2 regions of the Labrenzia sp. PHM005 genome follow, and region 2 is predicted to be linked to the other one. Evidence: riboswitches for the same ligand, from Rfam matches in the RefSeq annotation. Region 2 holds a riboswitch; the other holds the start of a gene.
The links. A riboswitch is a leader RNA that binds a small molecule or an ion and turns the genes downstream of it on or off. The one in region 2 is predicted to bind cobalamin.
Positions count from the first base shown of each region.

Region 1: linked by a shared signal. The riboswitch ahead of cobU (bifunctional adenosylcobinamide kinase/adenosylcobinamide-phosphate guanylyltransferase) and the one ahead of FJ695_RS12875 (DUF1636 domain-containing protein) in region 2 are both predicted to bind cobalamin.

Region 1 covers NZ_CP041191.1:3,868,063-3,871,467, reverse strand. Annotated here, with positions in the region: gene cobW (cobalamin biosynthesis protein CobW) at 1-544, opposite strand, end outside; gene cobU (bifunctional adenosylcobinamide kinase/adenosylcobinamide-phosphate guanylyltransferase) at 541-1,092, opposite strand; cobalamin riboswitch at 1,125-1,357, opposite strand; tRNA gene FJ695_RS17525 (tRNA-Asn) at 1,666-1,741, shown strand; gene FJ695_RS17520 (serine hydrolase) at 1,955-3,043, opposite strand; gene FJ695_RS17515 (hypothetical protein) at 3,294-3,405, shown strand, end outside.
Region 2 covers NZ_CP041191.1:2,866,823-2,870,227, reverse strand. Annotated here, with positions in the region: gene FJ695_RS12880 (EAL domain-containing protein) at 1-1,329, opposite strand, end outside; cobalamin riboswitch at 1,698-1,915, shown strand; gene FJ695_RS12875 (DUF1636 domain-containing protein) at 2,019-2,432, shown strand; gene FJ695_RS12870 (ABC transporter ATP-binding protein) at 2,429-3,223, shown strand; gene FJ695_RS12865 (ABC transporter substrate-binding protein) at 3,220-3,405, shown strand, end outside.

The DNA of each region.
Region 1 (3,405 bases), 1.0 Mb from region 2:
AACGCAGCTGATCATGAAAGAGCTCTTCAACCGGGCTTTCATGATCCAGCGCTTCATCGGCCGCGCGCTGGGCTTCCAAAGCCGCTTCATCGAGCGCTATCCGGCCTTCCGCCAGGGCTGCCGCATCCAGCACCGTCACGACACCATCCACCGTCACTTTCGGCTTGACGGACGGCCAAGAGAAGGCCCGCACCAACGGCTGCGGCAGAGCCAGGCCAGATGTCTCAATAACGATATGCTCCGGCGGATTTTCCCGCGCCAAAAGCATCTCCATGGTCGGCAGGAAATCGTCCGCCACCGTGCAGCAAATACAGCCGTTGGTCAGCTCAACAACTTCTTCAGCCGAACACTCCGGATCGGCACAGCCGTTTACCAAGGAGCCGTCAAAGCCCATATCACCGAACTCATTGACAATCAGAGCGATCCGCTTGCCATCCGCATTTTGCAGGAGATTGCGGATCAGTGTCGTTTTGCCCGCCCCCAGAAATCCGGTCACGATGGTCGCCGGGATCTTTTGGCCCGGCTGGAGTTTAGAAGAAGTCATAGTACGATGTCCGGCTGAGAGTTGGGTTTAAGAAGCAGCGGCTGTCCGGCAGCGACGAAAACAACCTGATCGCAGACCGTTGCCATATCCTGATTGAGACGCCCCTGCGCATCGCGGAACGACCTCGACAGTTTGTTTTCCGGCACAATGCCCATGCCCACTTCGTTGGAAACGAAGATGCACGGACCGGCTGGTGCGCTCAAAACGGACAGGAGCCGTTTGATTTCTGCTTCGGTTCTTTTCTCGGTGTAGGTCAGATTGGAGAGCCACAAAGTCAGGCAATCAACCAAGACGACCCGGTCAGGGGCGAGCGTTTTTTCCAAAACACCCGCAAGATCGATCTGCTCTTCGATCGTGGTCCAAGAGGCTCCGCGGCGGTGCCTGTGTTGACCAATCCTTTCACTCATCTCCGGATCGAAGACGGCGCTTGTGGCAATATAGAATTTCTGAAGTCCGGACGTGTTGGCAAGCTGTTCGGCAAACTCGCTTTTGCCCGAGCGTGCGCCGCCAAATACAAATGTGGCCCGGTGGCCGGTCGTGTTTGTCACCAAATTCTCCCCGCCGTCCGCCCGACAGCGTTTTGAGTTGCAAAAAAGACGGCCGGTCTCCTGGCTCGCAGTTCCAAGTTTCCAGCGCCCCTTCCCGGCTGCATACAGAAAGTCCTGTAAGAAACACCAGTGGGTTTTGCGCCAGCACTCACCGCTCACAGTTGCGGGGGCAGCTCCGGATTGGCCGTTGACTAACGACCTCCCAGATTCCCGTTTCATCCGGACCAAAACACTTGGTACCGGAACCGTCATTTCCCTTCGTAGCCGGAAGTTTCCGGCAGCACAAGCGCGGACTGCCTACCGAGAATAGTGGTTGAGAGGCTGATGGTTTCAAATTCCAGGTGACCTGTCAGGATTTACATTCCCGATCTGGAGCGCGTTTGAAATCACGCAACTTTCAACAAGAGAAAGAAACCGCTAGCCACCTGAATAAATTGCAGTTTTCCACATACCTGACAAAAAAATATCGCGAAGAAGAAAAAAACGCATTTCAGGGCTTGGCAAACGGATAAAGCCTGCGTTATACGCATCTCCATCGACGGGGGCGGTGACGCACTGACCGCCGCACGGTGATCCCTGATAGCTCAGTTGGTAGAGCAAGCGACTGTTAATCGCTGGGTCGTAGGTTCGAGTCCTACTCAGGGAGCCACTCTTTTCCTTTACTTTGTTAGACGTAGCACTAAGCACGCACCATTGTTGTGAGCTTCGAATAACGCTCTCTGCTTTTGTCAAAACGCGCCTCTTAACGCCGGCAGAGCGTTGAAAAATCCGCAAACCATAGTGGGGCACGCCAACCCCAAGATCCCAAAGCTAGATGATCGCCACCGTTAGGACGGTGCGTTCGATGAAGCCGGACGCCTCCTTATCTGTATCTGTTATCTGCAGAGGCGCTTTGCCACCTCAGAAAGAGGTTTGCAAGGCCATTATCCGCGAGCGTGTGACCACTGAAATCGCCTGTAACTGGTTGGAGATCGGTGTTGGACAAGAACACCATCCCAGTCTGGCTGTCGACATCATGAATCCAGAGGGACGTATAGTTGCCGGGTTGCCAGCCCCGATGCCAAACCAGCGTCCGCCCCCTCAGATCTTCGACAAACACCCCGTACCGATAGGGGGACAGTGCGCCATTTTTCAAAACGACCTTTTTCATAAGGTCGTTGGCGAGACCCTCATAAAGAAATTCTCCGTTCATCATCGTAATATAAACGCGCGCTGCATCGGGCGCAGAGGCAATAAATCCTGCACCGGTATTGATGGGGTGTTCCAACAAACGCTGCGGCACAGGCTGGTTTTCCTGATCCAGCCTATGTGGAGGTGCCAGCGCTTCGATGACATCCGCACCACCGGGGTCGCTGACGCCCGCGGCTGACCGGTCCAGTCCAATCGCGACGATAATTTGATGCCGAAATATCTCCTCGGCTGATTTTCCATCGTTCACCGCATTAAGGACTTCAACTAATTTGCCGAACAGAAATCCGTTATACGCAAAACGCGTATTTATCGGAGCAGAGGCCGTATGGGTTAAAACCGACCTGATCGTGATCTTGGGATCCCCGCACGTCACGCCATTCAGATAGCGCAGCTTTTTTTGTTTGAAGAACTCTTTGTATCTGGCGCAGTCCCTTGTGAATTGCGGGGCATGCTCCCAAAAGGAGCTGCCCAAATCGATTGATCCAGCCTGGGCAGCTTCCAGGATCAATGACGCCGCGACTGGCTTGGTCAAGGATGCGATGCGCAAAGGCGTACCGGCTGTCATTTTCCGCCAGGTTTTCAGATCTGCTACGCCAAAAGCTCCTGCCTCAATGATCTCCCCCCGCCGGTAAACGGCATAACTCGCGCCAGCGCTGAAGAAAACATGTTCGCTCTTTGAAAGCAGCGCGCCAAAGCTGCCGTTTTCTGAAGGATCTGCTTGGGTCCCGTTGACACAGCCTACGAGCAGCAAGAACGTCAAAACCAAAGACCTTTTGGACAGAAAAGTCATAAACCCAACGAAATCGGCCGCCCCGGAGGCGCGCCCTCTCGTAACACTTTCCCTCCCCCCAGCATCCATCTCATCGGCTCCATTTTGACCATTTGCTGATTTAGCAAAATCTCGCCCCAGCCCTCTCACTGCAATTACCGAATGTATACTTTTAGTTGCATCTCTGATCACATCACTTTAGCACTGCAACCTGAATCACTATTTGTTTGGAGTTTATTTTTTGCCAGATTTTTTGACCTCCCCTGACGAAATAAGAAACGCATTCAAAACATCCCTGACCAATGATGGGGCTTCCGATGCAACGGTATTGACAGGCATCGGCGGCGATCTAG
Region 2 (3,405 bases):
AATGTGCAGCGCTCCGATTTCTCCCCCAGTCTGACTGCGTCTTATTGTGAACTCTTCCAGTTGTTTTGCGAGATACCTTCTGTTGCCAAGTCCTGTCAGATCATCATGGAGCGCCATATGGGTGATTTCAGCATTCGCTTTCTCCAGCGCCCGGCTCTGGCGCACAAGTTCGGTCGTATCGATCCGCAGAATGACCAGGTCGCCATTCTCGACCCGGGACCGCAACAACCGGTGATGAATGTCACCGGGCAACTCCAGGTCCTGCACCGGTTTACTAACGTCCATGCTTTGATGCGCGTCGGACATCCACTCTTCTTCTCGTCCGACCGCATTGGCGATCTTTCCGGCGCGAACGGCGATGCGAGCGACTTCCGTCCGGTGCATTCCGACTTTTAGGTCATCCGGATTGTTGGACATGGAGACGCGGTAGGCGTCATTGCACACCACAAGGCAGTCATCGGAATCATAAATAACAAAGGGAGCAGGATAGGCATTGAGCGCTGCGATCAGCCTTGCCTGTACGGCTTCAGCAGCCCGTTTTTCGCGCACAAGTTCTGTTGAATTTAGCCGGATCACGACGTAATCACCATTTGCAGCGCGCGAACGAATGAGCTTGTGGTGCACATCACCAGCCAGTTCAACATTCTCCGCCACTTGGCTCAATGAGTTCGGCGACAGGATTTCTTCTATCCAGGCCTCTTCCCGCCCAACAGCCGCCGGATATCTGCCGTGCTCGATTGCCAGCAGAAGCACGTCCCTCAGGCGCATTCCCTCGACCAACTCGCTCGGATTATCGGTGACCGAGGCAGCATACCCATCGTTGCGGTAGACAAGCCGCAAGTCGGCATCATAAATGACGATCGGATCAGGGTGAGCATTTAACGCCCCAAGGATACGCTCATACGCCGCCTTGAGCGCTACGGGATCCTCTTGTTTGGCGCCAAGCTCTTCGTCCGCACCTTTATGCCGCGACTCTGCCCGTATCGACAGGTTCTCGGAAACGTCGCGGTAGGTCACACAGCTGTAGAGTTTGTCGGTTTCATCATCCCTAAAGGCGAAGCCTGCGGCGCTGGCCTGAAACATCGTCCCGTCGGTATGTTTCAATTCGGCCGCTTCCTGCAACTTTCCGGATGGATCTTGAAGAAGACCACGGTGCATTGAGGCACACGGAATAGAGTTGTCGACGACCAATTCTTCAAAAGGCCCAAACAGGTCAGCGAAAGCGTCGTTGATATAGACAAGGTGAATGTCCGCAGAACCGTCGTCCCAACAACAAACCGCGACGGCGTCACAGGTCAGATCAAGAAAGGAGTTTTTGAGTGCGTCCAATCCGGTGCTCGCTTTTTCGGCCCATCTGTCTCATTTGCCGACATCCCTCAGACAAGGTTTAAAGTGAAGCAAACAAAGATCCAGACCTTCAAGTAAAAACAATCAACATCTATCGGTAATTATTACAATCATAATGGAAATATTTTAGCCTACCCAGCCAATAAACAAACTCTTGGCCGCCACTCCAACAGGACCCGCAACCGGTGCGTTTGTTCATCGATGCCTTTACTCGGAGGTGTTCGTCAAACATTCCTTGCTCAACCATAAATCTGGCCAGGCTGAAAACTCCGCCGGCCAATACGACCCCTGAATATGATTGGACAAACGCGTGTTCGCGCTGAAAGCTATCTTGCCTTCCCCGGACAAGCGTGTTTACCTCCGCCCGTGGTTCCGCCGGACGGTCATGGATGGTGGATTAAAAGGGAATACGGTGCGGTGTAGCCATCAGGCGCCAAATCCGTAACTGCCCCCGCAACTGTGAGCGGAGAGCAACCTTGAAGTGACCACTGGAGCGCCAGCTCTGGGAAGGTTCAAGGTTTGCAGAGACCCGCAAGTCAGGAGACCTGCCGCACACCATCAACTTCAACCCGGGCGGGGTGCCCCGGACAGGAGCAGGACCTTATGTATCCGCTTATCAGGATCAAACTCTGCCCATGTTTCCACTGCCCCGCCAATGTGCGGAGGGCACTATGGAGACATCAAGACACACCTCACACCGCATCACGGTGTGCACGTCCTGCAGACACAAGGGCAGCAACTGTAAGCCTGGTTATGACCTGATTGAAAAGCTGCAGGCCGCACTTCAAACGGCCGGCAAATTCGTCTCAGACGACTTTGAGATTTCCGGTGTTGCGTGCATGGCCGGGTGCAGCCGTCCTTGCACGGTAGCTTTTCACGGCAGCCAAAAGGCGACGTATCTGTTTGGTGACATCGATCCGGAGGAAGACGTTACGGATCTGATCACGTTTGCCCGGCAGTATGCGGAGTTGCCCGATGGCTGGTGCTCCTCCGGTGAGCGACCCGGAAAACTGCGCCGAACGGCGCTCGCGCGCGTGCCGGCTGCGATCATCGTCTCAGAAGAAACAGAGATGGCCGTTCAATGACGTCGGCCGCATCGCTGACCGTCACGGAGGCCAGCTGGGCCCCGCGCGGCACAGCCCCGATCCTAAAACCGGTCTCCCTGCACCTTGAGGCAGGGCGTGTTCTGGGCGTGCTCGGCCCAAATGGCGCTGGAAAGTCCACCTTCCTCAGGCTGCTGTACCGCTTTCACCGGCCGGACACTGGGCGGATCGAGATCGATGGTCAGGACATTTGGTCCCTGTCCGCAAGGGCGGCTGCCCAGCGCGTGGCAGCGGTGCTGCAGGAACAGCCGACGGACTTCGCCCTCACCGTCTTGGAAATCGTGGAACTCGGCCGCACACCCTTCCACGCACCTCTTGCCGGGCGCAGTGCCGACGACCGTGCGATCATTCAAGAAGCTTTGGACCGGCTCGACTTATCCGGTCTGCAAAACCGGAGGTTTGGCACCTTGTCGGGCGGTGAACGTCAGAGAGTTATGGTCGCCCGCGCTCTGGCACAGCAGCCAGGCCTGCTCATTCTCGACGAACCGACCAACCACCTCGACATCCGCCATCAGCTGGAAGTTCTGAAGCTGATCCGCCACCTCGACATGACCATCGTCACCAGTCTGCACGATCTCAACATGGCCAGCGCGGTTTGCGACGATATTCTGCTGCTTGATCAGGGTGTGGCCAAAGCCTTTGGTCCACCACACACGGTCTTGAGCGACAGGGCCGTATCAGCTGCATTCCGCGTTCAGGCGCAACGCCAAAAGCTGACACCGTCAAATACATCCCACTTCACCTATACGCTTTCCGATAAGGAACTGACATGAAACCAATCTTTCACGCCCTTGGCGCACTCACTCTCATGACAACTGGAGCATTTGCAGACACGACCGTACAAAGCTGCGATCGCACAGTCACGTTCTCAGAACCGCCCAAGCGCGCCATCTCCAACGACGTCAACCTGACCGAGATGATGCTGGTGCTTGGCCTGCGCGATCGCATGGTTGGC